Regions from separate parts of the Pacificispira sp. genome, predicted to be linked through region 3. Evidence: predicted binding sites of a transcription regulator. Region 3 holds the regulator's gene; each other region holds the start of a gene.
The links. Region 3 encodes HrcA, which represses chaperone genes, less so after heat shock. Its sites were predicted from a motif close to GTTAGCACTCNCCNNNGGNGAGTGCTAAC; they were not measured.
Positions count from the first base shown of each region.

Region 1: the regulator HrcA is predicted to act here: its motif matches at 4,857-4,885, upstream of groES (co-chaperone GroES).
Region 2: the regulator HrcA is predicted to act here: its motif matches at 7,851-7,879, upstream of groES (co-chaperone GroES).

Region 1 covers NZ_CBDDHE010000004.1:320,025-330,131, reverse strand. The annotation lists gene ACO06O_RS09850 (adenylate/guanylate cyclase domain-containing protein) at 1-846, shown strand, start outside; gene ACO06O_RS09845 (inositol monophosphatase family protein) at 843-1,661, opposite strand; gene ACO06O_RS09840 (Ldh family oxidoreductase) at 1,658-2,674, opposite strand; gene groL (chaperonin GroEL) at 2,786-4,432, opposite strand; gene groES (co-chaperone GroES) at 4,498-4,785, opposite strand; gene hflX (GTPase HflX) at 4,955-6,310, opposite strand; gene hfq (RNA chaperone Hfq) at 6,317-6,571, opposite strand; gene ACO06O_RS09815 (HAD family hydrolase) at 6,721-7,395, opposite strand; gene trkA (Trk system potassium transporter TrkA) at 7,400-8,776, opposite strand; gene ACO06O_RS09805 (sigma-54-dependent transcriptional regulator) at 8,811-10,107, opposite strand, start outside.
Region 2 covers NZ_CBDDHE010000002.1:280,776-290,882, forward strand. The annotation lists gene ACO06O_RS01385 (PA0069 family radical SAM protein) at 1-984, opposite strand, end outside; gene ACO06O_RS01390 (hypothetical protein) at 1,143-1,478, shown strand; gene ACO06O_RS01395 (DUF6925 family protein) at 1,485-2,480, opposite strand; gene ACO06O_RS01400 (TetR family transcriptional regulator) at 2,477-3,109, opposite strand; gene ACO06O_RS01405 (sensor histidine kinase) at 3,138-4,223, opposite strand; gene ACO06O_RS01410 (pentapeptide repeat-containing protein) at 4,220-5,539, opposite strand; gene groL (chaperonin GroEL) at 5,796-7,430, opposite strand; gene groES (co-chaperone GroES) at 7,486-7,800, opposite strand; gene ACO06O_RS01425 (usg protein) at 8,123-8,413, shown strand; gene ACO06O_RS01430 (class II glutamine amidotransferase) at 8,447-9,220, opposite strand; gene ACO06O_RS01435 (cyclase) at 9,427-9,678, shown strand; gene ACO06O_RS01440 (DUF4169 family protein) at 9,689-9,862, opposite strand; gene ACO06O_RS01445 (hypothetical protein) at 9,995-10,107, shown strand, end outside.
Region 3 covers NZ_CBDDHE010000008.1:957,825-967,931, forward strand. The annotation lists gene ACO06O_RS19340 (hypothetical protein) at 1-543, shown strand, start outside; gene ACO06O_RS19345 (RidA family protein) at 572-958, opposite strand; gene ACO06O_RS19350 (hypothetical protein) at 1,014-1,610, opposite strand; gene hslU (ATP-dependent protease ATPase subunit HslU) at 1,682-3,010, opposite strand; gene hslV (ATP-dependent protease subunit HslV) at 3,007-3,573, opposite strand; gene ACO06O_RS19365 (S1C family serine protease) at 3,668-5,095, opposite strand; gene grpE (nucleotide exchange factor GrpE) at 5,176-5,805, opposite strand; gene hrcA (heat-inducible transcriptional repressor HrcA) at 5,921-6,976, opposite strand; gene rph (ribonuclease PH) at 7,130-7,843, shown strand; gene rdgB (RdgB/HAM1 family non-canonical purine NTP pyrophosphatase) at 7,866-8,465, shown strand; gene hemW (radical SAM family heme chaperone HemW) at 8,462-9,643, shown strand; gene ACO06O_RS19395 (hypothetical protein) at 9,808-10,107, shown strand, end outside.

The DNA of each region.
Region 1 (10,107 bases), on a different contig from region 3:
GCACTGCGCGCGGCCGGCCGGCCTCATGCCGCGGTCTGCGGCGGGCGCGGCCGCTGCACCACCTGCCGGGTGCGTGTCATTCAAGGCGCCGAGGCATTGGAATCCCCGGACAGCCTGGAAAATGCCGCCCTGCAGCGGATCAAGGCCTTGGAGGGCGTGCGCCTGGCCTGCCAGATCCGGCCCAAGGAACATCTGGGCGTTTCCCCCTTGCTGCCGCCGACGGCCACGGCACGGGACGGCCGCCAGATGGGCGGATTGGAAGGTGAAGAACGCCAGGTGACCTGTCTTTTCATCGACATACGGCGATCCACTAAACTGGGTGAAGAGAAGCTGCCTTACGACGTTCTGTTCATTCTCAATCAGTTCTTCTCGGAGATGAGTCATGCGATCGCCGAAACCGGCGGTCATTACGCACAGTTCAATGGCGATGGCCTGATGGCGCTTTACGGGCTTGAGACCACACCACAGGACGGGGCCAAGGCGGCGATCAATGGTGCGAAGGCCATGCTGCAGCGCGTTGAAAAACTAAACAAATCCTTGGAGAGCGAACTACCCTTCCCGCTCGCCGTCGGGATCGGGCTGCACCATGGCGAAGCGATTGTCGGGGCCATGGGCCCTCCCCGCGCGCAGATCACATCCGCCATCGGCGATACGATCAACATCGCCGCCCGGTTGGAAAGCCTGACCAAGGAACATGGTGTTCCGGTGATCTTTTCGCATGAAGTGGCGGCGGCGGCCGGGATTGTGACCGAGAGCCTGACCCGCGCCGAAGTCCCGGTCCGCGGCCGCGAGGCGCCGGTCCGTTTCTATCCAATAGCCGATCCTCTAGAAACCAACGCGCTCTAATCCCGGCTCATCAGGAATTGGCGAAGATCGCGCCAGATCTCGGCGCTCGGCGCGCTCAGCAGGCCGTGGACGCGGTCGCCTGCACGGTAAGGCGTGCCGTCGACCCTTTCCACCATGCCGCCCGCCTCGCGCAGCAGCAGCGCGCCCGGCGCGTGATCCCAGGGCCAGAGCCGACGGTAGAAGGAGAAGTGCCGCTTTCCCTGAGCCTGGGCCAGGAAATCCTGGCCCGCGCAGGATAAGGATGAGACATGGCCGAAACGGGCCTGTGCCTCGGCCCGGACCTGCTTTCGGCGCGGCTCCTCGAAATACCAGGCGTTGACGAGGCCGATCATGTCCTTTTCGGGCGGGGCCTCCGGTATGGTCAGGCGTTGACCGTCCAGCCAGCCGCCCGCCCCGTCGACCGCGATGGCGGTCCGGTTGGGCAGCGGATCGTGAATCCAGCCCATGATGGGCCGGTTGCGCTCGACCAGGGCGACCATCATGCAGAAGGTCGCACTGGACTTGGTGAAATTCTTGGTGCCGTCGACCGGGTCTATGACCCAAACCGGCCCGTCATCCTCGAACCGGCGCAGGATTTCCGGGTCTTTCGAATGCGCCTCCTCACCGACGATGAGGCTGCCCGGCAACAGGGCGCTCAGTTCCCTGGTCAGGAACCGTTCCGCCTCCAGATCCGCGACGGTGACGAGGTCGCCCGGCGCCTTTTCGATGATCTCATGGCCGCGCAAACTGTCGAAACGGGGCAATACGATGGTCTCCGCCGCCTCGCGCAGCAGCGCCTGGACTTTCGTGGTGTCGATCCGGTCCGCCAGGCTCACCCCTGCCCTCCTTCGGCATAGCCGCGCAGGGTCGCCAGCAGGTCGTCCGGCACGTCGACCCCTTCGGCTTCCGCTTTGGCCCGGTTCTCGTGCCGTCGGTTGCCCGGCAGGCGGACGCCATCCTGTTCCAGCATCGCGCCGAACAGCGTTTCGATCCGGTCGGCCATTCCTTCGCCGCCGAAACGGGCAGGATCGACGGCCAGATAAAATTGCCCGATATCCGGCGGACCGCCCTCGTCTCCCCCCAGGCTGGAGGCTTCGAAGGACCATTTCGCGCCGGTCAGGCCCCCGGCCATGATTTCGACCAGCAGCGCCATGGCGGCGCCCTTATACCCGCCGGACGGGGCCATTGAGCCTTCGCCGAGGACGGTATTGGGATCGGTGCAGGGATTGCCGTCGGCATCCAGGCCCCAGCCTTCCGGGATTGGTTCGCCCGCCTGGGCCTTGAGGGCGATGTTGATCCGGGCCGTGGCGGTGGAACTCTGATCGATGACCAGAGGCGGTCCATCGCGGCGCGGGACACCGAAGGCGATTGGATTGGTGCCGAACAGGGGTTTCTTGCCGCCGAACGGGGCCAACGCGGCGGAGGCATTGGTGAAGGTCATGCCGATCAGCCCGGCGCGCGCCATGCGGTCGCTGAACCAGCCGATGACGCCGGACGCATAGGAATGGCGGATGCCGAACCCGGCGATCCCGTTCTCGCGCGCCAGGGCATAGAAGGCTTCCTCCCCCGCCGTAAAGGCCGGGTGGCAGAAGCCGTTCCCCGCATCGGCCATCAGCGCGGAAGGTCCGGTTCGTGTCACCACGGGAACTGCATCGCCGACCACCTTGCCGATGGACACATGCCGGCAATAGATCGGCAGATAGGCCAGCCCGACATTCCGGATTCCCTCCGCCTCGGCATCCGTGATGCTCTGTGCCACGACTTCCGCGGCCGTTTCCACCGTACCCGCCCCGATCAGGGCCGCTTTGCTGAGCGCGTGAACATCTTCAAGGGAGAGGGTTTCGGGCATTTCCGGGTTCCTTGCTTTCCGACATCACGTCAACCTATCAGCATCGTGGAAAAGAAAAAGGCCGCCGGGTTGCCCCGACGGCCTTCTTCGTAACCAGGTGCCTGGGCAGGCTTACATCATGCCGCCCATGCCGCCCATGTCGGGCATGCCGCCACCGGCCGGGCCTGCGCCCTTCGGTTCCGGCTTGTCTGCGACCATGGCTTCCGTCGTGACCAGCAGACCGGCGACCGAGGCCGCGTCCTGCAGGGCCGAGCGGACAACCTTCGCCGGATCGATGATGCCGGCCTTGACCAGATCGCCATAGACGGCGTTCTGAGCGTCGAAGCCCCAGTTGGCGTCTTTCGACTCCAGCATCTTGCCGACGATGACCGCGCCGTCTTCACCGGCGTTGTTCGCGATCTGACGGCACGGGGCGGTCAGGGCGCGACGCACAATGTCGACACCGACGGACTGGTCGTGGTTTTCGCCTTCCAGCTTCTTCAGGGCCTTGGTGGCATAGAGAAGCGCGGCGCCGCCGCCCGGGACGATGCCTTCTTCGACGGCCGCACGGGTCGCGTGCATGGCGTCGTCGACGCGGTCCTTCTTCTCTTTCACTTCCACTTCGGTCGCACCGCCGACGCGGATGACGGCAACGCCGCCCGCCAGCTTCGCCAGGCGTTCCTGCAGCTTCTCGCGGTCATAGTCGGAGGAGGTCGATTCGACCTGCTGACGGATCTGACCGCAGCGGCCTTCGATTTCCTTCTTCTTGCCGGCGCCGTCGACGATCGTGGTTTCGTCCTTGGTGATCGTGACGTTCTTGGCCTGACCCAGCATCTGCAGCGTGACGCTTTCCAGCTTGATGCCGGTGTCTTCGGAAATGACCGTGCCGCCCGTCAGGATGGCGATGTCTTCCAGCATGGCCTTACGGCGATCGCCGAAGCCCGGTGCCTTGACGGCCGCGACCTTCAGACCACCGCGCAGCTTGTTGACGACCAGGGTCGCCAGCGCTTCGCCTTCGACGTCTTCGGCGATGATTAGCAGCGGACGGCCGTTCTGAACGACGCTTTCCAGAACCGGCAGCATGGCCTGCAGGTTGGACAGCTTCTTCTCGTGCAGAAGGATCATCGGGTTTTCCAGTTCGCAGACCATCTTGTCCGGATTGGTCACGAAATACGGCGACAGGTAGCCGCGGTCGAACTGCATGCCTTCGACGACGTCCAGTTCCGTGGTCAGGCCCTTGGCTTCTTCCACGGTGATGACGCCTTCATTGCCGACCTTCTGCATGGCGGCGGCGATCATTTCGCCGACTTCGCGGTCGCCGTTGGCCGAGATCGTGCCGACCTGCGCGACTTCGTCGGAGGTCTTGATCTTCTTGGCGCGCTTCTGGATGTCACCGACGACCGCTTCCACGGCCAGATCGATGCCGCGCTTCAGGTCCATCGGGTTCATGCCGGCGGCCACGGCCTTTGCGCCTTCACGCACGATGGCCTGGGCCAGAACCGTGGCCGTCGTCGTGCCGTCACCGGCCAGATCGTTCGTCTTCGACGCGACTTCGCGCACCATCTGGGCGCCCATGTTTTCGAACTTGTCGGACAGTTCGATTTCCTTGGCGACCGTGACGCCGTCCTTCGTGATGCGCGGGGCACCGAAGGCTTTGTCGATCACGACGTTGCGGCCCTTCGGACCGAGGGTGACTTTGACCGCATCGGCCAGGATGTCGACGCCACGCAGCATCTTATCCCGGGCTTCGGTCGAAAATTTGACGTCCTTGGCTGCCATTGCCCTAGACTCCTTCTAAAAGATTGTTCGGATACGAAAAAAGCGCGGTACCGGAGCGGTCGCGCTTACTCGATGATCCCCATGATGTCGGACTCTTTCATGATCAGCAGCTCGTCGCCGTCGATCTTGACTTCCGTGCCCGACCATTTGCCGAACAGAATGGTGTCGCCCTTCTTCACGTCCAGTTTGCGGACGCTGCCGTCTTCCTTGACGGTGCCGGTGCCGACGGCCAGGACCTTGCCCTGCATCGGCTTTTCCTGCGCCGTGTCCGGAATGATGATGCCGGACGCGGTCTTGGTCTCGCTTTCGACGCGCTTCACCAGAACGCGATCGTGCAGAGGCCGGAATTTCATGGTGTTTCCCCTTAAGCCAGCGTTGTTTCGGGGGCCTGGCGGCATTGCGCCGGTCGGCCCGTGAACGAGGTGTTAGCACTCCCCGCATGTGAGTGCTATCCGCATATACGGGCCGAACCGGGTATGTCAATGGACGGAGGGCAAAAAAGGCCGGAAATGCTGGAAAATTCTATTCCAGGGCCGTCGCGGGATACCCGAAACGTTGTGCGTAGCGGTCCCAATCGCCGGGATCGAGCGATGCAATAACCGTTTGGACGCCCGACGCTTCGTCTGTTTCATGCTCCAGAATGTCGCCGAACCGGTGCAGCCAGGCCAGCGCGGCCCCGTCCTCGGCCGGGATCTCCGTCCTCCGGGTTTCGCGGAACCGGGCCAGGGCCGTATCGATCGCCGACAGCAGCGCCGCAAATCCATCGCCTTTCGCGGCGGAAATCGCAAAGGCATCGGGATCGTCCTCGCCGTCGCGCGCGGCGGCGGCACGGGCCTCGACCGGTTCCAACGCGCCCTCCGGCAACAGATCGGTCTTGTTCCAGGCTTCCAGCATCACGGTCTGCGGATCGATTTCCAGGGTCGAGAGTACCTGTTCGACATCCGCCTTCTCGACCTCAGCCTCGGTTGAGGAGATGTCGCGGACATGGATCAGAACCTGCGCCGCCCTCACCTCTTCCAGCGTGGCGCGGAAGGCCGCCACCAGATCGGTCGGCAGGTCGGAAATAAAACCCACCGTATCCGACAGGATCGCCGTCCGGCCGCTCGGAAGGTCCAGCTTGCGCATGGTCGGGTCCAACGTGGCGAACAGCATGTCCTTCGCCATGACGGCGGAATCCGTCAGCCGGTTGAACAGGGTCGACTTGCCGGCGTTGGTATAGCCGACCAGGGAGACGACCGGATAGGGCACTTTCTCCCGCGCCTTGCGGTGCAGCCCGCGGGTCCGCGCGACCTGTTCCAACTCTTTCTTCAGGCGCACGATCCGTTCGTCGATCAGACGACGGTCGATTTCGATCTGGCTTTCGCCGGGCCCGCCGATGAAGCCCAGCCCGCCCCGCTGACGCTCCAAATGGGTCCAGCTTCGCACGAGGCGCGACCGCTGGAAGGTCAACGCGGCCAGCTCGACCTGCAATCGCCCTTCATGGGTGCGGGCCCGGGCGCCGAAGATTTCCAGGATCAGGCCGGTCCGGTCGATGACCTTGGTATCGATGTCGCGTTCCAGGTTGCGCTGCTGCACCGGCGTCAGCGACGCGTCGACGATCAGCAACTCCGTCTCCAGGGCCGCGCAGAGGCCTTTCAGACGTTCCACGACCCCGCCGCCAAGCAGCGTTGCCGGAACAATCTTGGACAGGCGCACGGCTTCGGCATGAACGACGTCCAGCTCGATCGCGGCGGCCAGTCCGACCGCTTCTTCCAGACGTGCTTCCGGGCTGCGGCGTCTTTGCGAAACGCCGGGGATTTCCGGATAGATGACGGCAGCGCGCCGGGCACCGGCGGCCGTCCAGCCCCGGTGCGCAGTACGGTATCGGGTCTCGGTCAATTACGCTCAGCTTTCCTCGCTGCCACTTTCGTTGGGCTCGAACAATTGGATCGGGCTGCCCGGCATGACAGTGGATATGGCGTGCTTATAGACAAGCTGCGAGTGGGCGTCACGCCGCAGCAGCACGCAGAAGTTATCGAACCAAGTGACGATTCCCTGCAGTTTCACGCCGTTCACCAGGAACACCGTCACAGGAAGTTTGTTTTTCCGAAGGTGGTTCAGAAATGTGTCTTGGAGGTTCTGGTTCTTGTCGGACGACATGGATGCCCCCTTCCGTATGGCAACGTTGTTGTTTTTCGGTCCGCGCGTAATCCCATCCAATTTTTCGGCAAACCCTTGATTCTAAAGAAGAATAAGCCGCAAACAGGTATGGGGCGGAATCATTGATTCCGCCGTACATTCGGACATTATCAGATAAACCGTTGTTCCGCCGTTAAAAAATGGTGAAACGCCGGCAGCCCGTCAAAGTGACGCACCGGCGGACAGTTGCGGAACTCCCCGCTCAGATCGGGATCGGGATGTATCAGGATCGGTGTCAGTCCGGCCGCATGGGCAATTTCCATATCCACACCGGAATCGCCCACAAAATACACATGGCGTCCCAGCGCGCAGCCCAACCCGTCCAACGCGAGCGCCGCCGGGTCCGGCGCCGGCTTGTCCCGGGCGGCGTCTCCCGCACCGATCAGGCGATGAAAATGCCCGGTCCAGTTCAGATGAGCCGCTTCCGTTCGCAGGTAGCGTCCCTGCTTGTTGGAGACCACGGCCTGCGGCACCCCTGCCGCCGATAGAGACGACAACAGAGCGGCCGCGCCTTCCGCCGCCACGAGAGCGTCGAGATGCAGCGCCTCGAAACTGGCATAGAAGACGTCGCGCGCCTCCTCCCATCGGTCCCCGAACATCTCTGGAAAGCTGTCGCGCATGGATTTGCGGACCCGGGACTTCGTTTCGTCCAGCGACCATTCCGGCATGTCCATATGCCGGAACAATGCGTTCATCGCGGCGTGGATCACAGGCCAGGTATCGACCAGCGTATTGTCCCAGTCATATAGGACCGCTACCGGTTTCGGGAGAATCGATTCGGACATTGTGTTAGAAATATTCGAGCCTTACGGCGAACATCTTTTCCATCTTCTTAACGGCCTGGGCGGCGGCCAGAAGGACCACACGGTCCTTGGCGCGCACCACGGTGTCGGGCCGCGGGATGATGACCTCCTCGCCGCGGATGATCGCGCCGACAATGACGCCGCTGGGCAGTTTGGCGTCCTTCAGTTGTTCTCCGACCAGGCTGGAGGTCTCCATCGCCTCCGCCTCGATCAGTTCGGCGAAGCCGTCGCGCAGACTGTGGACCTGACGGATCCGGCCGCGGCGGACGTGCTGCAGGATCGTCGAGGCGGTGATCTCGCGGGGGCTGACGACGACATCGATGCCTAGCGTCGTGATCAGCGGCCCGTAGGAGTTCTTGTTGACCAGCGTGATCGCCCGGTCGACGCCATAACGCTTGCAGAGCAACGAACAGAGAATGTTGGTTTCATCGTCATCGGTCACCGCGACCACGGCCTCGGTGTTCCGGATTCCCGCTTCTTCCAGGATTTCGTGATCCAGCGCGTCGCCTTGAATGACGACGGTGGTCGGCAGTGCCTCCGCGACCTTGCGGGCCTGGGCCTTGTCCATTTCGACGATCTTGGCGGAATAGCCGTCGCTGCTGGCTTCCAGCTCCCCGGCCAGGGTCGTGCCGATATTGCCGCCGCCGATCACCAGGATCCGGCGGGCTTCCTTCTCGTCATGGCCGAAGACCGTCATCGCGCGCGGTACGTGGCCTGTCTCCGCGATGAAATAGACTTCGTCCCCTGGCAGCATCTGGTCGTTGGACGACGGGATCAGCATGGTCTCGTCCCGGAAGATCGCCATGACGGTGATGTTCAGATCGGGGAAAAGCGATGTGAGCTGACGCAGGGGCGTATGGATTACCGGGCAGGTATCGGTGCAGCGTACGCCGATCACCCGAACCTTGTCGTCGCCCATCCGGATCATATCGAAGGCGCCGGGCGCGCGAATGCGCCGCGCGATGGCGCGGGCCACTTCGATCTCCGGCGAAATGATGACGTCGATCGGCAGTTGGTCGCGCGCGAACAGATTCGACCAGATCGGATTGAGATAGCTCTGCTGTCGGATGCGGGCGATCTTGGTCGGGACGTTGAACAGGGAATGCGCGACCTGACAGGCGATCATGTTGACCTCGTCCGCGAAGGTCACGGCGATCAGCATGTTCGCGTCCGCGGCCCCTGCCCGCTCCAGCACATCCGGATGGGAGGCATGGCCGACAAAGGCCTGCACGTCCAACTGGTCGTTGATCTTTCCGATCAGTTCGGGGGATTGGTCGACGACGGTGACATCGTTGTCCTCGCCCGACAGATAGCGCGCAATGTGGAAGCCGACCTGGCCGGCACCGCAAATAACGACTTTCATAGGTTTCCTCGTTCAGCCATTCCGGCGGAAGGCGTCAGTCCGCGACGTCCTGCTTCACCCTGTTGCTGGCAGCGACGCCCAGGCCTTTCAGCTTCCGGTGCAGCGCGGCACGATCCATGCCGACGAATTCGGCCGTCCGGGAGATGTTGCCCCCGAAACGGGCCAGATGAAACACCAGATACTCGCGTTCGAAGGCTTCCCGCGCCTCGCGCAGCGGCAGTCCCATCACTTCCGGTGCGCGGTCCCATCGGGAAACCGTACTTTCGGCACTGCCGATCGCGGTGGCGACGGCATCCGCGCGGACGGGATCCTGAGGTCCGCCGGGCGCCATCAGCAGCAGGCGTTCGACGACATTCGCCAGTTCCCAGACGTTGCCGGGCCAGTCATGCCCCTGCAGCGCCGTCAGCGCGTCCGAGGACAGGGCGCGCGGCGATCGGCCCTTGGCGGCGGCCGACCGATCCATGAAATAGGTCGCGAGCAACGGAATGTCCTCACGCCGTTCCGACAAGGGGGGCACCTGCAACGGGACGACATTCAACCGATAGAACAGGTCCTCGCGGAATTTGCCGACGGCAATCAGTTCCGTCAGGTCCTGGGACGTCGTCGCCAGGACACGGGTGTTCACTTCCACCCAATTGTCGCCCCCGATGCGCTGAAACCGTCTGGAATGCAGGACGCGGACAATCTTCTGCTGGGTCGCCAGGTCCATATCGGCGACTTCGTCCAGAAGCAGGGTGCCGCCATGGGCTTCTTCCAGGACGCCAATCTGGCGGCGCCTGTCGGCATTTGCCTCGACCCCGAACAGGGCCGCTTCCAGCGTGCTTTCCGTCAGCGAGGCGCAGGTCAGGACAACGAACCGGCCGTCCTTGCGCAGGGACCGGCTGTGCAGGACACGGGCGACCGCGCCCTTGCCGCTGCCCGGCGGGCCGGCGATCAGCACACGGCTGTCGGTCTGCGCCACCTTGTCGATTCCGCGCCGGACTTCTGCAATTGCCGCGGATTTCCCGACCAGGTCGTCCAAAACCGCATAGGGCGAGAGTTTGCGCAGGGATTCGTTTTCATGCTTCAGGCGCGCCTCGGACAGGGCGCGCTCTATGGTCAGCATCAGGACATCGGTCTTGAACGGCTTTGAGATGAAGTCATACGCGCCTTTCTTTGTCGCGTTGACCGCCATATCGAACGTGCCGTGCCCGCTGATCATCACGACCGGCAGGGTCGGATGGTCGCGCCGCACGATTTCCAGGATTTGCAGACCGTCATATTCCGAATTGGCGAGCCAAACATCCAGGATCATCAGCGACGGCTGACGGTTCGCCACGGCGGCCAATGCA
Region 2 (10,107 bases), on a different contig from region 3:
GGGCCCGGTGCCGCGCATGCGCTTGCCAAACTGAGCCTGATTCAGCGCGCCGTCCCGGCTTTGCCGTATCAAGGACAGGACCCGTTCGGCACGGTCGGGATAATGGGCGTGCAACCATTCCTGGAACAGGTCCTTGATCTCCAGGGGCAGTCGCAGCATCACATAACCGGCGGACACGGCACCCGCCTCCACCACCCGTTCCAGGATCGTTTCGATCTCATGGTCGTTCAGCGCCGGGATCACCGGCGCAACCAGAACGCCGGTCGGAACCCCCGCTTCCGTCAGGCGACGGATCGCGGCGATGCGCTTCTCCGGTGTGCTGGCGCGGGGTTCCATCTTGTTCGCCAGATGCCGGTCCAGCGTGGTGACGGACAGCATGACCCGCACCCGGTTCTCCCGCGCCGCCGGAACCAGTAAATCCAAATCCCGGCAGACCAGGGCATTCTTGGTCACGATGGTATAGGGATGGCGCGCCTCGTTCAGGACCCGTAACAGGCCGCGCGTCGCCTCCGTCTGCCGCTCAACCGGTTGATAGGGATCGGTATTGGTTCCGAAGGCGATCGGAGCACAGCGATAGGACGGTTTGGCCAGTTCCCGAACCAGCAGTTCCGCCGCGTTGGGTTTCCAGAACAGTTTCGTTTCGAAATCGAGGCCGGGCGACAGGCCGAGATAAGCATGTGTCGGCCGGGCGAAACAATAGACGCAACCATGCTCGCAACCGCGATAAGGGTTGATCGACCGGTCAAAGGGGACATCCGGACTGTCGTTCCGCGTGATTACCTTGCGCGCGCCATCGACGCCCAGCTTGGTCTTCGGCGGCGGCGTGCCGGTACCGTCGACATCCTCGGCCAGCAGCCAGCCATCGTCGATCCTCGCCGTTTCATGCCGTTCGAACCGTCCGGTGCGATTCGTCACGGAACCCCGCCCCTTGGTCGGGCGGTCGGGGCGAGGGTCCGCCTGGGTCGTTTGATAGCCGATGTTCATGGACCCAACCTACAAACAAAATAGGAATAAATAAAGAACAAAAAGGGACATAATGTCCGTTTCGCATTTTCAGGGTATTTGGCGCAGTCCGGTTGCGGGATTCCCGGGCCGTTCCTACACTCTGCGAACCTGTCTGGAAGGAAAGGACGGAACGGTCCATGCCGTATGTTTCACGCGACGACGAAGGCCGGATCAACGGAATCGGCGACCGCCCGGCCCCGCATGCCAAGGAATTTCTGCCGAACGACCATCCCGAGGTGATCCGCTATCTGCGCGGGGCCAGCCCCAGCGCAATGATGGACCGCCTGAGCGCGACCGATACGGAGATGGCGCGTATCTCCGAGGATTTGATCGACGTTCTGGTCTCGCGGAACATCCTGAACTTCACCGATTTCCCGGTCGAGGCGCAGCGCAAGCTGATGGCCCGTCAGAAGCTGCGCAAAAGCCTCTCCGCGCTCAGCAACCTCGTCACCGACGAGGACGACATCATCTGATTTTGGTCACGCGACCGGCGGGATGGCGGGCTGGGTCTCGAACGCCTCCTGCCAGTGCGCCACGGCCGCATCCCCCGGCGAACAGGCCGCCAGCTTGCGCAAGGCGACCCGGATCGCCGTGCGTTCCCGCCGGGACAGGTCGGTCGTGTCGGGCGGCGGGCTTCCTGCACGGACACCGTCGCGCGCCAGGCGTTTCGCCGCCTCCAACTCCGCCTCCCCGAAACGGTCCAACAGGGCATCGAACGCCGCCATGTGGTTGCGATCCAATGTCGGCGCGGCTTCGCCGTCGCGCTGCAGGATCGGGTTCGGCGGACAGAAATGCAGCACAGGCACATGGCCCGGCGGCACCGGCACATTGGCGGAATGGGTCCGGCCGGATGCCAGAAGATCGGGCAGGATATGGGTATGCGGCCCGGGCGCGGTCCGCCCATCCGGTGCGGGGATCGGATTGTAGACCTCCACCCGGCCCAGGCGGCTTTGAAATACGCGGTGCGGCTGCCCGGCAAGGATCAGGCGATAAGCCTCTGCCCCTTCCGCCCCCAGAAGATTACGACCGATTTGGCCGCGCAATGCCTTGATCAGCGCCGGATCTGCGGTTCGGATCATCGCCTGCAAGGTCGGACGCCCCAATCCCAGATCGAACAGAATGGCGGAACGATCGTCTTGCCGGATTGCCTTTTCGTCCGGCCCCAGCTCAGCCAACCCAAACTTGCCACAGCCGATATCCGCCACGTCCTCCGGCAGACACAGATTGACCCCGTGCAGCCAAAAGTCGCGCCGTTTTGTCAGAAATTCATAAGGGGCGAGCCGGACCGGCCCGGACAGGGCGACACGCAACGCCCCGCCAACCCCGACGATCGTGCCGCCGTCCGCAGACAACCGTACCTCCTGCGGTTGGCCTTGCACGGTGTGGTATTCTGCAATCGCGCCGAAGACGGCAACCGTCCAACTTGTATCGGAATCCCTCAGGTACCGGTGAACGACTTCAACGATGTCCTTCAAGCGGGCGCCCCGTCCGCATCGTCCGCGGCAGCGCGACCCGCAACGGGTTTGAAGGAGGGCAACCAGCGCACCGCCCGCTCCGCCTGGGAAAGGGCCTTGTCCAGTGCGGCCATGGTCTTCGACAGGTCCTCGGAGTTATCCTCGAACCAGACCCGCAGGCAATGCAGCCAGATCGCCGCCAGGCCCTTGACCCGCAACGCCCCGGCGACACCGTCCGCGGATTCGCCCGCCGCCTCCAGATACCAGGCCATGGCACGCAGCCCCTGCGGCGCCATTTCGATGACCACCGCCGGATCGCCGGGCAGGTCCCTTCGGATTGCCAGAAGCGCGTCGCGGTGCGGCTGCAGGGCGTCGAAGCGGCGCATCAGCAGATCGAACAGCCGGTCGCGAACGCTTTCTTCCTCACCGAACTCCGGGTCGTCTGCCAGGATCGCGGCGTCGATCCGAACCAGGAACCGGGTGAGAAGGGCCGTCTTGCCGTCGAAACACCGACGTAGATCCCCCAGATCGCAGCCTGCTTGGGCCGCGATGTCGGTCAGCCGGACATCCCGATACCCACGTTCCGCGAACAGGGACAAGGCCGCGTCGATCGCGGCTGTCTCAATTTCCGAATCCGTCTTTCGTTCCATCGCCGGGCGATCCGATCCGTTGATCCTATCATTCGACCGCCCCCAACAGGCCGGCCAATCCGCCGTCATCGTCGCTCAACACCCGGTCCTCCGGCAGGCCGATGATGACCGTAGTGCCCATGCCGGGGCTGCTTTTGATTTCGAGCCAGCCACCATGGGAAATCACGATAGCGCGCGCGATCGGCAAGCCAAGCCCCGTTCCGGATTCCGCCGCGTTGAAACTGTAGGACGCCCGGCCGAAGGGCATCAGCGCGGTGGCGACATCGTTGCTCGACATTCCGATACCGTTGTCGATCACGCGGAGGACCGCGAAACCGCCGGTCACGCCATCATAGACGGCGCGTATCTCACTGCCCCTTTGTGAGTATTTGAGGGCGTTGGAAAGGAGATTTGTGAAAACCTGGGTCAGTTTCAGTTCATCGGCGAACAGTGTGGGCGCGGCATCGAACCCGCTCAACGTCACCGTGCTGCCCTTCTCGCCCGCCAGATTGCCGACGATCCGCACGGCTTGATCGATCACCACACCCAGTTCGACCGTCGATTCATCCATCGCATCCGGCCCGGAACTCAACTTGCCCAGTTCCAGCATGCTCTTGACCATGGCCAGCAGATACTGGCCCGACGCGTTGATGTCGTCGGAATAGCTTCGATAGCGCTCCGGCACCGGGCCGAAATGCTGATGGCTTATGACCTCGCTGAACCCGATAACCGCGTTCAACGGGGTCAGCATTTCATGCGACAGGTTCGAAAACAGCTGTGTCAGCGCCTCATTCGGAAGGGACCGCTCGGTGATCGCCCCCGTCCCGTCCGTCTTCAACAGATAGACCGGCCAGGCCTGTCCGGAATCGCCGCCACCGACGCCGTTCTGATCGAACATCATCGCCAGCCCGCCGCCCGATTTCAGGCGCGCCGGGATCCAGCGTCCGGCAAATGCCGAAGGATCGACGGGTGCCTCCGCGCCTTCCCCGAGATCGACGAAATTCCACAACTTCTGACCGAGGACACCGCGACCCGACCCCGCCAGTATCGCCATTGCCGACACGTCCGCATTGACGATGACATCGCCGTCCAGTTCGACCCAGGGCAAAGGCAATGGGGTGGAGCGGCCTTTCATCGGTCGCCACCTTCCGCCGCCGGGAAGCCGATGCACCCTTCCGCCTGACAGCTTTCGAAATTCGTCTCAGGCGATATGACCGCACCCTCCAGGCTGGCACCGTTCAGAATGGCCCCCGTGAAATTCGTGCCGGTCAGATCCGCGCGACGCAGATCCGCATTGGTCAGGTCGGCCCGGTTGAGGTCCGCGTTGCACAGACGCGCGCCGGTCAGAACGGCATTCTTCAAATTGGCCGACATCGTGCGCTTGCGATCGGTCAGGACAAGGGGGCTCAAATTCGCGTCCGTCAGGTCCGCTTCATTGCAATGCGCGCCGCCAAGGCGGGCCCCTCGCAGATCCGCCTCGATAAGCTTCGCCATGCGCAGATCGCTGCCGGTCAGGTCGATCAACGCCATATTGGCGACGGAGAGGTCCGCCTCGTAGAGGCAGGTCCGCCGCACCAGCGCCGCCGACAGGACCGCGCCCTGCCAGTCAACGCCGCGCAGAGAGACGCCTTCCAGCGTCAGCCGCGCGCCTTCCGTCGAATTCGACTGTACCCATTTCCGGTGCGCGGCCTTCATCACATCGATGTCTTCCTCAGCCTCCGCGAAAGTTTCCGGCAATTTCGCATTGGCAAGGGACGGGCTGGTCATCAGTGCGTAGTCCGCGATCGCGCCTGTCAGGTCCGCCCCATCGAACGTACTGTCGACGACCTCAACCTCCGTCAGGATCGCGCCCCGGAAGTCGGCATTGTCGACACGGCAGCCGGAAAAGCTGGTCCCTTTCAAATTGGCGTTGGTGAAGACCGCATTGCGCAAATCCGCCTGCCTGAAGGTGACACCACGCATCTCCGCGCCCGTGAAATCGGCGGCGAGGGCAAAGCTGTTGCCGATCTTGGCGCCGGTCATGTTCGCACCATGCACCGACGCACCGGACATGTCCGGGGATTGGGCATGACCTTCCAGATTTTCCAGCCCCGCATGCTTGTCGGCCTGGGCCAAGACCGCTTCGCGAACATCGACTTCGGTCATCATCGCGCCATTCAGCGAGGCGCCCCGGAAACACGCGCCGCGCAAATCCGACCGATGCAGCTTCGCGCCGTCCAGAACGGCACGGGTCAAATTCGCGCCATAGAAATTCGCAAACTGAAAGGATGACCGGTCCATCCTGGCATTTGTCAGGCTGGCACCGCTGAAATCGGCCTCGTCCAACAATCGCCCCTGCATTACCGCGCCATCCAGCGCGGCGTATTTCAACAAGGCACGCTTGCCGCTCGGCTTTCGTTCCAGAAACCGCTCATGGGCCGAAATAATGGAGTCCAAATCTTCTTTGGTCATACGCCCCGGCTGACTTCTTTCAACACTTCCCATCAAATCCCGCCGTTAACCATAGTATGGGAAGCGATTGAATTTTCCAGTCAGCGCCTCGCCAACCAAGGGATTTCCTGTGCGGCCCGCCCGCTCAGCCCCGGGATTAGGCATCAGGAACGGTTAAGAAATCGTTGTGATTCCGGGCCCCGCAGCCGGAAAAGAGAAAGGGCGGCGCAGATTGCGCCGCCCTTCCCGGAACAGTTTGCGGATGAAGCCGACAGGCTTACATCATGCCGCCCATGTCCGGCATGCCGCCGCCATGGCTGTGATCTTTGGGTTCCGGCTTGTCCGCGACCATGGCTTCGGTCGTGATCAGCAGGCCGGACACCGACGCGGCATCCTGCAGGGCGCAACGGACGACCTTCGCCGGGTCGATGACGCCTTCCTTCATCAGGTCGACGAATTCGCCGGTCTGGGCGTTGTAACCCCAGTTGGTGTCCTTCGATTCGCGCAGCTTGCCGACGATGACGGCGCCGTCCGCACCCGCGTTGTCGGCGATCTGACGCGCCGGGGCGGTCAGGGCCTTGCGGATGATTTCGATGCCGACCTTCTGGTCGTCGTTGCCGGCAGTGACCTTCTCCAGGGCCTTCAGCGAATAGAGAAGCGCGGTACCGCCACCGGCGACAATGCCTTCTTCCACGGCCGCGCGGGTCGCGTGAAGGGCGTCGTCGACGCGGTCCTTCTTCTCTTTCACTTCCACTTCGGTCGCACCGCCGACGCGGATGACGGCAACGCCGCCCGCCAGCTTCGCCAGGCGTTCCTGCAGCTTCTCGCGGTCATAGTCGGAAGTGGTCGATTCGATCTGCGCCTTGATCTGGCTGCAGCGCGCTTCGATTTCCTTCTTCTTGCCGGCGCCGTCGACGACGGTGGTTTCGTCCTTCGTGATCGACACTTTCTTGGCGCGGCCCAGCATGTCCAGGGTCACGTTTTCCATTTTGATGCCGACGTCTTCGGAAATGACCGTACCGCCCGTCAGGATGGCCATGTCTTCCAGCATTGCCTTGCGACGATCGCCGAAGCCCGGCGCCTTGACGGCCGCGACCTTCAGGCCGCCGCGCAGCTTGTTGACGACCAGGGTCGCCAGCGCTTCGCCTTCGACGTCTTCCGCGATGATCAGCAACGGCTTGCCGTTCTGAACAACCGCTTCCAGAACCGGCAGCATGGCCTGCAGGTTGGACAGTTTCTTTTCGTGCAGCAGGATGTACGGGTCTTCCAGTTCGGCCTGCATGCGGTCGCTGTCGGTCACGAAGTACGGCGACAGGTAGCCGCGGTCGAACTGCATGCCTTCGACGACTTCCAGTTCGGTATCCAGCGACTTGGCTTCTTCAACCGTGATGACGCCTTCGTTGCCGACCTTTTCCATCGCTTCGGCGATCATGTCGCCGACCGACTTGTCGCCGTTCGCGGAAATCGTGCCGACCTGGGCGATTTCGCTGTTCTTCTGGATCTTGCGGGCGCGCTTGGCGATATCCGCGACGACCGCTTCGACGGCCAGATCGATGCCGCGCTTCAGGTCCATCGGGTTCATGCCGGCGGCCACGGCCTTGGCGCCTTCGCGCACGATGGCCTGGGCCAGGACCGTCGCCGTCGTCGTGCCGTCACCGGCCAGATCGTTTGTCTTCGACGCGACTTCGCGCACCATCTGGGCGCCCATGTTTTCGAACTTGTCCTTCAGTTCGATTTCCTTGGCGACCGTGACGCCGTCCTTCGTGATGCGCGGGGCGCCGAAGGCTTTGTCGATCACGACGTTGCGGCCTTTCGGGCCCAGCGTGACTTTGACGGCATTCGCCAGGATGTCGACGCCGCGCAGCATGCGGTCGCGCGCGTCGGTCGAGAATTTAACTTCTTTCGCAGCCATAATTCGCTACTCCGTATCAGGTTGTGGCAGTAACGGTTTGTCCGAAGACCCCGTCTTAGGCGGCCTTCTTCTTGGCAACCTGCACGTCCAGGACGCCCAGGATGTCGCTTTCCTTCATGATCAGCAGCTCTTCGCCGTCGATCTTCACTTCCGTGCCGGACCATTTGCCGAAAAGCACCAGGTCGCCGGCTTTCACATCCAGGGCACGGACGGAGCCGTCTTCCTGAATATGGCCGTTGCCCACAGCGACGACTTCGCCCTGCATCGGCTTTTCCTTGGCGGTGTCCGGGATGATGATCCCGCCGGCCGTCTTCTGATCCTCTTCGACGCGACGAACCACAACACGGTCGTGCAAGGGACGGAATGCCATGATTGAACCTCCTCCATTCGTAAGACAAAGGTTTGTCATGCTGATGATGATTTAGCACTCCTGGCATTGGAGTGCTAAACAGTGCGCGATCCATGTATGAAAATCTTTCACCGCTTTCAAGAGGATTTGGATGAAATTATCAGCACTCTCGGCAATCGGCTGCCAACCTACTGATTTATAACATTTTTGTTGCGACGCACACCAAATTGGGGGCAAACTTTTTGCCTGTGGGAGATGCGACTCCCCGCCCTCAATGGGCGTCGAAACGCACCTCCCGCTCGCGAAGAAAAGCAACAACCGCGACAGTAGGAGGCATAAGCCGATGTCTGGTACCGATACCCCGGCCGCTACGGACGGGCTTTCCCTGCAAATGAAGGGCTATCGCCTTTCGACCGCCGAAATCCTCTATCACATGCCCGACCATCCGGGATTGCTGCAAAGCTTCATCTGGCAGCATTACGATATCGCCCCGAAATTCCCGGAACTTCACCGGTTCCTGGATTTCTGGGTTGAGAATATCGATGGCCCGCTGCATTCGGTCCGCGTCGCGCGCTACGACCTTGTCACCCCGGGCGACACGCGCTTCACGGACGCATGGATGCAAATTCACTGATCGCGCGGGCCCGGGCCCAACGATGAATCCGGGCTAAACGATGAATTCGGTCGTCGTCAGACGGCCGCTGCCGCAGACCGAGACGACATGTCCTTGCGGGACTGCCGTCCAACGCGGCCGGTCGGTATCCAGCGGCTCGGAGACGAGTGTCATCGCCGCGCTGCCTGCGCCGGTGTAATAGAGCGTCGGCGCCAGCGCGTCCGAGGCGCAGCGGAAGGCAAAGATCCGGTTGCCGTCGGACAGGACCGCCGTGAAGCGCAGTGGATCGGTGATCCCGGCCTCCGCCATCGCGCGGCGGACAATGCCCAGACTTTCGCCCATGGCGCCCACCGGATCGGCATCCAGTCCCAGCGACAGAGCCAGTAGAAAGACCAGTTCCGAATCCGTCGTACCTTGGCGGCAGGTATAGTATTCGTCCGGAAGCATCTGCTCCAGCTTGCGCCGGATCAGGCCGTAGCCGCCGATCTGGCCGTTATGCATGAACAGCCAGCGGCCATAGGCGAACGGATGGCAATTGGCCCGTGTCGTCGCCGTGCCGGTTGAGGCACGGACATGGGCGAAGAACAGGCGCGACCGGATCTGCGCCGACAGGTGCTTCAGATTCTCGTCGTTCCAGGCCGGCAGGATTTCGCGGTACAGGCCCGGTTCCGGCCGTTCGCCATACCAGCCCAGCCCGAACCCGTCGCCATTCGTTTCGGTCTTGGCCTCCGCCGCATGCAGGCTCTGATGGATCAGGGAATGGTCGGGCTTCGCGACCAAGTCTTCCAGAAACAGGGGCGGTCCCCAGTAAGCCAACCAACGGCACATGAACTGTCTCCGATACATCGAACGCGCCGCATTTTAGGGCTGCGCCTCCCTGCTCATGCAAGTGCTTTAACTCAATGCCCGGCGCGCGCCCGCTCCTCCACCGGTCCGTCCATCAAATCCCTCGATCAATTCCATCGCGACATGTCGTTTCACGAAGGCATCTTCCGGCGTTAGCGTGCCGTGGTCCATTCAAGGAGAAACCTTCCATGACCACAAATTCGAACCAGCCGGCTTCGTCCGATCATCGCGTCCTATTCGACTTCGAAATCGATTTTTCCAATGGCGGCGGCATTCAGGGCCAGGGATTTCGGTTGGATATCGACGGGGACGATATTTCCGACACGGATCTCGCGGATTACATCGTCGCCGATATGCGCCTGCTGATGGTCGGCGCGGTCCGCATTCTGAACAAGCGCATCATTCACGAAGCGCACAAACGGGGCGTATCGACGCCATAGCGTTCTAGTCCTAATCCAGCTTCTTGCCGTCCAGATCGCGGTTCAGCCGGGCGTCCCTGGCAGCCTTCCCCGTTCGCTCCGCCTTCGTCATGCCGAAAGTGCGCCGGTTCTCTTCGGCCTTGGCCGACTTCTCGGCACGCTCCTTGCGTTTGCGCAAGCTGCGCAGATTGACGATCTCCGCCATACGATGTCTCCGCCTTGCCGGGAGGGTCTGCTGCGTTAAGCTAGCGGCGTTTCGGGCCGGCCGTCCAGTGCCGGCCTGAAACGCGTCATGCCGGGGCGCATGACGGGGTCGCGTATCGTAAGGGGGCTAGGTATGACGGGACCGGGAAGCGGGTCTCGCCGGTGGAAGCTATGGGGAAGCCTCGGCTGTATTGCCGGGCTGATCGCCGCGCTGTGGTTCGGCCCCCGCATGGTCGATTGGAGCCC
Region 3 (10,107 bases):
GTTTCGACCGACGCCGCGAAGCTTTTTTTGTCGGTCTGGCGGGATCTGACGCGCCGCAGCGCGCCGGATCTGCCGCTGAAATCCGACCTGGACCCGGCCGCGCTGACGGCCGCTTTGCCGCATTTCTGGCTTTACCGGCAGATGCCCGACCGCACGATCCTGTGCCATTTCACCGGCGAGGACGTCACCTCCGCCTGGGGCGCGCCGACGCGCGGAAAACCGCTCAGCCAGATCATCCGCAACGGCATGCACAAACCTGTCGAGGCGCGTTTCAATCTGGCCATGGAGCGCAGGCTCCTGGTGCATGGCATCAACCATACGCCGGGCGCCGAACATTCCTATGCCGAACGCATTTACGGTCCCTTGCGGGACGAGGACGGCACGCTCTATGTCGCCGGGATTTCGGTCTATCGCAGCGCCGGTCCCGAACTCCTGGAAAACGCGCTGCAAAGCCTGGAAATGGATGCCCTGCGCGCCTATGACGCCCTGACGCTGGACTATATCGGCACGTTCCACGGCACCGATCTCGATCCGCTGGGGTGAGGGGGCCGGAAGACGGCCAGCCTAGCAATCAGCGGGCGGCCAGGACGTCGATTTCGACCAGATAATCGGGTTTCCCCAGCGCCGGGACGCAGACCAGCGTCCAGGGCGGCAAGCGGTCGCCGTGGAGTTCCTTGTGAACCGCGACATAGGCCGCGATGTTCTCCTGGCCGACGATATAGCTGGTGACCTTCACCACATGCTCCGGCCCCATCCCGGCTTCGGCCAGTATGGCGAAGACATTCTCCCAAGCCTGCCGGCTCTGCGCCTCGGCCCCGGCACGGCAGGTCCCGTCCGGCGCCTCGCCAAGCTGTCCCGACAGGGTCAGAAGGTCGCGCACGCCTTCCGTAAGGAAACCGTGATTGTAGGCGCTGGCGGGCGGTGCGATCTGCGGCGGGTTGATGGGCTTCGGCGGCATTCGATCATCCTTCTCATCGGTTAAATGGGTCGACAAGACGGGCCGGGAGAAATCGCTATCGCTCCAGGCCAAGGGCTTCGTCGGCGAAGACCACGATTTCCGCGATCAACTTTGAGAAGGCGATGGGCGCGGCCTTCATATGAAGAGGATCGAAGGCCGTAACCGGTAGAAAGAATTCGCTGCCGCTGGCCCTGTGCGACTTTGCCAGTTTACGGCGGGCCACGCGTTCACCTCCCTTGTTTACGATGACAAGGGCACCGAATTCGATCCCTTGGGAGCATTGGTAGAACGTGTATTTTCGGCAGCTTAGATCGCCCTCAATATCCGTGAAATGGATTTCCACATGATTGGCCGTGTCTTCCTCCGGTACCAATGCGTATGATCTGGACAATCCATCCAACAGGGCGGGAATGACGGCCTTCGAATAGTCGTAGGTCGTGTTCTCAAAACCGAGGATGGGGTCACTGAATACAAATTTCAGTTCTTCCTGATGAACAATCTCGACATTCAGTGGCGGCCGAACTTCTTGGGACTCGAGAATTGGGTCGTTGATAAGTTCCTTGGGTTCCATGACCCGTTCCTGAATGGATGCGCACGCCGTCGCACCGACCAGAAGCATCAATAGAACCGAGGCCCGCAAAATCGCGCGCATACATTCCCCTCCCGTGAAGCAGCAAGACTCACCGCTAAAAAACACGGGTGGTGAAACCGGGCAATCGCCTTCTACAAAATGAACTTCGACAAATCCGCGTTCTTGGCCAGGTTGCCGACCTGGGCGTGGACATAGGCGGCGTCGATTTCGAAAGTCTCGCCGTCCGGCTTGTCGGACGCGCTGTAGGAGATCTCTTCCAGCAGCTTTTCCAGCACGGTGTGCAGGCGCCGCGCGCCGATATTCTCGACCGATGCGTTGATCTCGGCGGCCAGCTTGGCCAGCGCGTCGATCGCATCCTCGGTGAAGGACAGGGTCAGCGCTTCCGTCCCCATCAGGGCGACATACTGCTTGATCAGGCTGTTATCCGGTTCGGTCAGGATGCGGCGGAAATCGGCCTCGGTCAGCGCGTTCAGGCTGACCCGGATCGGCAGGCGGCCCTGCAGTTCCGGCAACAGGTCGCTCGGCTTCGCCAGATGGAAGGCACCGGACGCGATGAACAGGATATGGTCGGTCTTCACCGCGCCGTGCTTGGTCGCGACCGTCGTGCCCTCGATCAGCGGCAGCAGGTCGCGCTGCACGCCTTCGCGGCTGACATCGCCGCCGGAGCGTTCGGACCGTACGGTGATCTTGTCGATCTCGTCGATGAAGGCGATGCCGTTCTGCTCGACATTGTGGATCGCGGCCAGCTTGATCGCCTCGTGATCGACCAGCTTGTCGGCCTCCTCGGCGACCAGGACCTCATAGCTTTCGCGCACGGTCATCTTGCGCGCCTTGGTGCGGCCGCCGCCCAGGGCCTTCCCGAAGATGTCGTTCAGGTTCAGCATGCCCATCTGGGCGCCCGGCATGCCGGGAATGTCCATGGTCGGCAGGCCCATGCCGCCGGTATCCTGGACGTGGATTTCGATTTCCTTGTCGTCCAGGGAGCCCTCGCGCAGCTTCTTGCGGAAGGTCTGGCGTGTCGCGTCGCCGGCCTTGTCGCCGACCAGGGCGTCGATCACCCGCTCCTCCGCCGACAATTCGGCCTTGGCGTGAACCTCGCGGCGCTGGTTCTCGGTCTCCATCTGGATCGCGACCTCGACCAGATCGCGCACGATCTGCTCCACATCGCGGCCGACATACCCGACCTCGGTGAATTTCGTCGCCTCGACCTTGATGAAGGGGGCGCGGGCCAGCTTGGCCAGGCGGCGGGCGATCTCGGTCTTGCCGCAGCCGGTCGGGCCGATCATCAGGATGTTCTTCGGCAGGACCTCTTCGCGCATCTCGGGCTCAAGCTGCAGCCGCCGCCAACGGTTGCGCAGGGCAATGGCGACGGCCTTCTTGGCGTCGTTCTGACCGACGATGAACCGGTCGAGTTCGGAGACGATCTCGCGGGGGCTGAAACTCGGGCTCTTGTCGCTCACGTGTCCAGGCTTTCCAGGGTGATGTTCTCATTGGTGTAGATGCAGATATCGGCCGCGACCTTCATCGACCGGCGGGCGATATCCTCGGCGCTCATATCGTCACGGTCGGCCAGCGCCCGGGCGGCGGCCAGGGCATAGGCCCCGCCTGATCCGATGCCGATCAGCCCGTCTTCCGGTTCCAGCACGTCGCCGGTGCCGCTGAGGATTAGCGAAACGTCCTTGTCGACCACGGCCATCATCGCCTCCAGGCGGCGCAGATAGCGGTCGGTGCGCCAGTCCTTGGCCAGTTCGACGCAGGCTCGGGTCAATTGCGCCGGATATTGCTCCAGCTTCGCTTCCAGCCGTTCGAACAGGGTGAAGGCGTCGGCGGTCGCCCCGGCAAAGCCGACGATCACCTTGCCGTCGGCCAGCGGGCGGACCTTGCGCGCATTGGATTTGAACACGGTGTTGCCCAGGCTGACCTGGCCGTCACCGGCGATGACCACCTTGTCGCCCTTGCGGACGGACAGGATCGTGGTGCCATGGAAAACCGGCGCGTCGCCGGCAGAAGTTTGCTGCGTCATGCCCGCCGATATGGGCGACCGGGCCCGGAAGGTCAACTCTGGCCCGCAGGCGACGTCAGGACCATGGCGCCAGGGCGGCTTCAGGATGGCGGAGTCAGGATGGCGGCGATCCGTCGACGGTCATGTTGAGATATTCCAGCGCCGAGGCGATGGGAATGAACAGGCTCAAGGAATCCGTGGCCTGCCCGCCGGCATTCGCGACCGCGACCGTGACGCCGAGAATATTGCCGTTTTCATCGACCAGCGCCCCGCCGCTATTGCCGCCATGGACGGCCGCGTCAGCCTGGATCAGCGGCGGTTCCCGCCCGGTCAGGCCCGTGGACCGAATGCTGCTGACGATGCCGCGGGTCACGGTGGCTTCCAGCACCTGTTGTGCCGGGGTGCCGATAACGAAAACCGGCGCCGCGACCTTCGGATAGGCGAGATGCAGCGGCAAGGGTTTCAGGCCGCTGACCGGCACCCGCAACAGGGCCACATCGCGGACCTTGTGGCGGCGCACCACATCGGCGGCCATTTCCAGGCCGGACGGGAACCGGACGCGCACCGTCTCGGCCTCGCCGACCACATGATAATTGGTCAGGATATGACCGTCTTCCCGGACGACGAAACCGGATCCATGCCCGCCGGCGCCGACCACAACGGTCACGACGGACCCGGTCACCGCGTCCGAAACCTCGTGAAAAGGCCTCTGGGACAGCGGCAGGTTCGGCAGCACGAAGACCGGCGCGGAGCTCGGTGCGGCGGAGCCGGATTCCGGCAGGTCGGCGGTTTGCGCCGTCGGGCCGAGTTTGCCGGAGACCGCGGCGACAAAATCCGCGTCGCCCGCCAGCCGGTCGGCCGACGCCGCGAAGGCGCCGCGCCACGCCTCCATGAACCCCGTCGTCGACGCCTTGGATTTCAGAAAATACCCATTGGAGGTGAACTGCGCGATTTCCCGCTGCTGAACCACGTCATAGACGCTCCAGGTCACGTCCAGATAGACCTCGCCGGCATATTTTCCAAGCGGCCGTCCGTCCCACCAATGGTGTTCCTCACAGAAATTGCCCCGCATCTCGTCGATACGGGCGGCGATGAGATACTGCGCGCGGTCGATTTCGTCCGGGACGTTGAACAGTTTTCCGGGATCGGTCGTCACGTCGAAGCCACGGCCGGTCATCGTATCGAAAAAGGCGATGCCCAGATCGTCGCGCCAGCCGGACAATTGCTGCGAGGCGCCGATCCAGGTTTCCGTGACTTCGCCGGTATAGCCGTAATTGCACAGACCCACGCTGGTCCCCGGCACGCCGTCGGCCGGGTAATGCGCGACGACCGTGCCCGACCGGATCCCGGACACGACCCGTTCGAAAGCGATCGGCTTGGTGCCTTCAACGCGGATGAAGTCGGCCGGCGCATCCTGCGCGACCGGGATATCCATTGTCGGTGTCGTGTTGCAGGCGGTTAGGGCGGCACAGGCGGCCAGCAGGCAGGCCGACGGGACAAAGGTCGCGATGCGGCGCGCCCAATTCGATTCACCAAAGACCATATGCGCCTCCCGAAAAAACAATCGGGAGGAGAATATGGAACAAATGCTGAACCGCCAAGAAAATTCGCGCGGGACGGGAATCAGGCGGACGTGTCGACTTTCTCCGTATCGTCCGGCGGCGGTGCCGCGTCGCCCTTGGCGACCAGCACCATGGCCGGGCGCAGCAGGCGATCGTGCAGCTTATAGCCCGATTGCAGGACCTGGACGACGGTGCCGGCCGGCTTGCCGGTGCCGGGCACTTCCTGGATCGCCTGATGTTCCGCATAGTTGAACTTCTCGTCCAACGGATCGATCTTGGCGATGTGGTTCTTCTGGAAGGCGTCCAGCAGCATCTTTTCGGTCATTTCGACCCCGACCAGCAGGTTCTTCATGACCTCGTTGTCGGCCCGGTGCTCTTCCGGCACGGCCTCGACGGCGCGGCGCAGATTGTCGACCACCGGCAGCAATTCCTTGGCCAGGCCGGACGCGGCATATTTCAGCGTGTCGCTGCGCTCCTTGTCGGCGCGGCGGCGGACATTTTCCGCCTCGGCCACGGCACGCAGCGCACGGTCGCGCATCGCCGCCAGTTCGGATTTCAGCTGGACGACCTCGTCGCTGTCTTCCGGTGCGGTTTCGACATCGGCACCGGTTTCCTCCACCGCGGCTTCGGCCGCGGCATCCGCCGCTTCCTGTTCGGTTTCGTCCGACTGGGTCTTCTTATCCTCGCTCATACTCACCGCCTGTTTGCGTTCATACCTTAAAAGGGTCGCGGGGGGCGTAGCCCATTCCGGGTGACGCCTCAAGTCCCGCTGCGAAATCCGCCGATCTTCTCCCGTTTTCGCCGGTTCAGGTCCTGGTGCCGCCGACCAGCCGGCCAATCACCTTGGCCGTATAATCGACCATGGGAATGATCCGGGCGTAATTCATCCGGGTCGGGCCCAGAACGCCGATGGCGCCGACGATCTTCTGACCGTCCTCGCCGCCGCGATACGGGGCGACGATCATGGAACAGCCGGCCAGCGAGAACAGATCGTTCTCGGCGCCGATGAAGATCTGGACACCTTGGGCGACCTCCGCCGCGTCCAGCAGCTTCCACAGGTTTTCCTTGGCTTCCAGGGCCGAGAACAGGCTGCGGATCCGTTCCAGATCGGCGATGGCCGTTACGTCCTCCAGCAGATTGGACTGACCGGACACGATCAGGACCCCTTCGCCGGACGTCACATCCGACCAGGTCGCCAGGCCGGTTTCGACCACCTTTGCCGTCAACTCGTCAATCTGGGCACGATGGGCCTGAATTTCATCCGCAATAACGCTGCGGGCGTCGGCGATGGACCGGCCGACCAGCTTCGCCGTCAGGTAATTCGTCGCCTCGATCAGGGTGGAGGAGGGCAGGCCCATCGGCAGGTCGATGACCCGGTTCTCCACCATGCCGCTTTCGGTGACCATCACGACCAGCGCCCGGCCCGGGCCCAACGGCACGAATTCGATATGCTTCAGCACGCCGTCGGTTTTCGGCGCGGTGACCAGTCCGGCGCAGCGGCTTAACCCCGACATCAGGGTCGAGGTTTCCTCCAGCATCTGGGTGACCGACCGGCCGGCCGTCGCGCATTGCCGCTCGATCATGGCGCGGTCGTCGCTGCTCAACTGGCCGCTTTGCAGCAAGCCGTCGACGAACAGCCTGACCCCCATATCGGTGGGCAGCCGCCCGGCGGAGGTATGCGGCGCATAGAGCAGCCCGGCCTCCTCCAGATCCGCCATGACATTGCGGATCGTGGCCGGCGACAGGCCCATATCCAGACGCCGCGAGAGCGTGCGCGAGCCGACGGGTTCGCCGGTTTCGACGAAGGCCTCCACGACCAGGCGCAGGATGTCTCGGGATCGATCGTTCAGCTCGGTTATCATGGCAGCGCAAATGTAGGTAGGGGTCGGTAAGGCGTCAATTGCCCCGCGGCGAAGCGCCAAGTGCCCCGCACTGGACGGAACCCGCGGGAAAGGCTAAAGCGTAAGTCGCTTAACCATAGTCAGAACCGTTGCAATTTGTCCCAGGGAGAAACGATGCGCCCGTCCGGCCGTGCCGCAGATCAGCTTAGAGAAATCGTCCTCGAACCGGAGGTCGCGCGCTATGCCGAAGGGTCGTGTCTGGCGAAATTCGGTCATACGCATGTCCTGTGCACCGCGTCGGTCGAGGATGGGGTTCCGCCGTTTCTGCGCAATACGGGCAAGGGCTGGGTGACGGCGGAATACGGCATGCTGCCGCGCTCCACCCACAGCCGGATGGACCGCCGCCGCACTGCCGACAGCGGCCGGTCGCAGGAAATCTCGCGCCTGATCGGGCGGTCCCTGCGGGCCGTTACGGATACGAAACTATTGGGCGAACGCCAAATCCGGGTCGATTGCGACGTGATCCAGGCCGATGGCGGCACCCGCACGGCGGCCACGACCGGCGGCTATGTCGCCCTGGCGCTGGCAATCCAGCATATGGTGAAGCTGGGCGCGGTCCAGAAATCGCCGCTGACCGGCTCCATCGCCGCGATCTCCTGCGGCCTCTACAAGGGCGAGGCGGTGCTGGATCTCGATTACGACGAGGATTCCTCGGCCCAGGCGGATGCGAATTTCGTGCTGACCGGCACCGGCGGCCTGGTCGAAATTCAGGGCACGGCGGAAGGCGAGCCGTTCAGCGAGGATCAGTTCCTGGCGCTCCTGCGCCTGGCGCGTAAGGGCTGCTCGGAATTGACGGCTGCGCAAAACGCCGTTCTGGCCAACGGCTGAGCGGGGCGGGGACAGGAACCGAATGGCGCGGCATTTCGACGGGGACAAGCTGGTCATCGCCAGCCATAACGAAGGCAAGGTCCGCGAAATCGCGGATCTGCTGAAACCCTTCGACGTGAAGGTCTTCTCTGCCGCCATGCTCGACCTGCCGGAGCCGGAAGAGACCGGCTACACCTTCCTGGCCAATGCCGAATTGAAGGCCCGCGCCGCCGCGACGGCCGCGAACATGCCGGCGCTGGCCGACGATTCCGGTCTGGCGGTGGCGGCGCTGGACGGCGCGCCCGGCATCTATTCGGCGCGCTGGGGCGGCAAGACCAAGAATTTCGACCTGGCCATGAACCGCGTGCACCGCGCCCTGATCGGCCAGGAGGATAAATCCGCCGCCTTCATCTGTGCCCTGGCGCTGGTCTGGCCCGACGGCCATCTGGAAGCCTTCGAGGGCCGGGTCGAAGGGTCGATCGTCGAGCCGGGACGGGGCAGCCGGGGTTTCGGTTATGACCCGATCTTCGTTCCGGAAGGGGACCGCCGGACCTTCGGGGAGATGGATCCCGACGAAAAGCACGCGATCAGCCACCGCGCCGACGCCTTCAACCAGTTGGTCGCGGCCTGCTTCTCGAAATGAGCCCGCAGCCCGAAAGAGCGGAAACGGCGGCGCGCGCGCCGCTGGCGCTCTATATCCATTGGCCCTTCTGCAAGGCCAAATGCCCCTATTGCGATTTCAACAGCCATGTCCGGGACGGCATCGACCAGGCGCGCTGGCGCAAGGCGCTGCTGACCGAGCTGGACGGCGCGCTGGACGGTTTCGAGGACCGGCGGCTGACCTCGATCTTTTTCGGCGGCGGCACGCCCTCGCTGATGGACCCGGAAACCACGGGCGCCCTGATCGCGGCGGCGCGGGTGAAGGTGCCGCCCGCCGACGATATCGAAATCACGTTGGAAGCGAATCCGACCTCGGTCGAGGCCGGCAAATTCGCCGCCTATGCCGATGCCGGGGTCAATCGGGTATCGCTGGGGATCCAGGCGCTGGACGACGAATCGTTGAAATTCCTGGGCCGGGAACATTCGGCGGCGGAAGCGCGCGGGGCCATCGATCTGGCCCACAGGCATTTCCCGCGCCGCTCCTTCGACCTGATCTATGCCCGGGCCGGTCAGACGCCCGACGCCTGGGCCGCGGAACTGGGTCAGGCGATCGATCTCGCCGCCGACCATCTCTCGCTCTATCAACTGACCATCGAGGAAGGGACGCATTTCCACACGCTGGCGCGGCTTGGACAGCCCCTGACGGCGGAGGAAGAGGTCGCCGCCGCGCTCTACGAGGCGACGCAGGCGCGTCTCGACGCGCTCGGCCTGCCCGCTTACGAGGTCTCGAACCACGCCCGTCCCGGCGCGGAAAGCCGCCATAACCTGGCCTATTGGCGCTATTGGGACTATGTCGGCATCGGCCCCGGCGCCCATGGCCGCGAGACCCGCGCCGGGGTCAAGCGCGCGACCACCCGCGAGCGCCTGCCCGAACGCTGGCTGGAGGCGGTGGACCGTCAGGGCCATGCGCTGAAGGAAGCGGAGGATATCGGCCCCGACCGCCGCCTGCAGGAACTGCTGCTGATGGGCCTGCGCCTGTCGGAAGGCGTTCCGGAAAGCCGCCTGATCGCCGAGACGGGACAGGGTTTCGGCGCGCTCGACGCCGAACGTCTGACGGCCTTGCTGGAGGAAGGCTACCTGGACCGCCGGGACAATGTGCTGCGCGCCACTCCCGAAGGCCGCCTGCGCCTGAACACCGTGCTGGGCTACCTGCTGGCCTAATCGAATCCCATCTTGTTCCTGCGAAAGCAGGAACCTTGGTCGGCCTGACACTCAAAAGCGTCCATCGAAGGCTCCGGCTTTCGCAGGAGCACGGTTTTAGGGGGACAGAACCGACACGGTCTGCGATCCTGGGAAGTAGTCCGCAATCGCAGGTTACAGTCCGGTTGCGGACGGGCGCGGTTCCCGGTTATCTGCTGGGCATGACGGAAGAACGGAACCCTCCCTATCCAGGCCCAGACCGCGAAGGTTGGAAGGCCGCGATCAGCGGCGGCGCGCCGCCGTCCTGGGTTGGGCCGTTGCGGCAGGACGAACGCGTGGTTTGGACCGGCCGCCCCAGCATCTGGTGCTTTAAGCTGAACGGGCTGTGGATGACGGTCTTCTTCTTCGTGTTTCTGTATGTTCTCGGTCCAGTTTTGTTGGTAGTTTTTCTGATCGCCATCCCGGAACTCATGAAGGTGGCAATC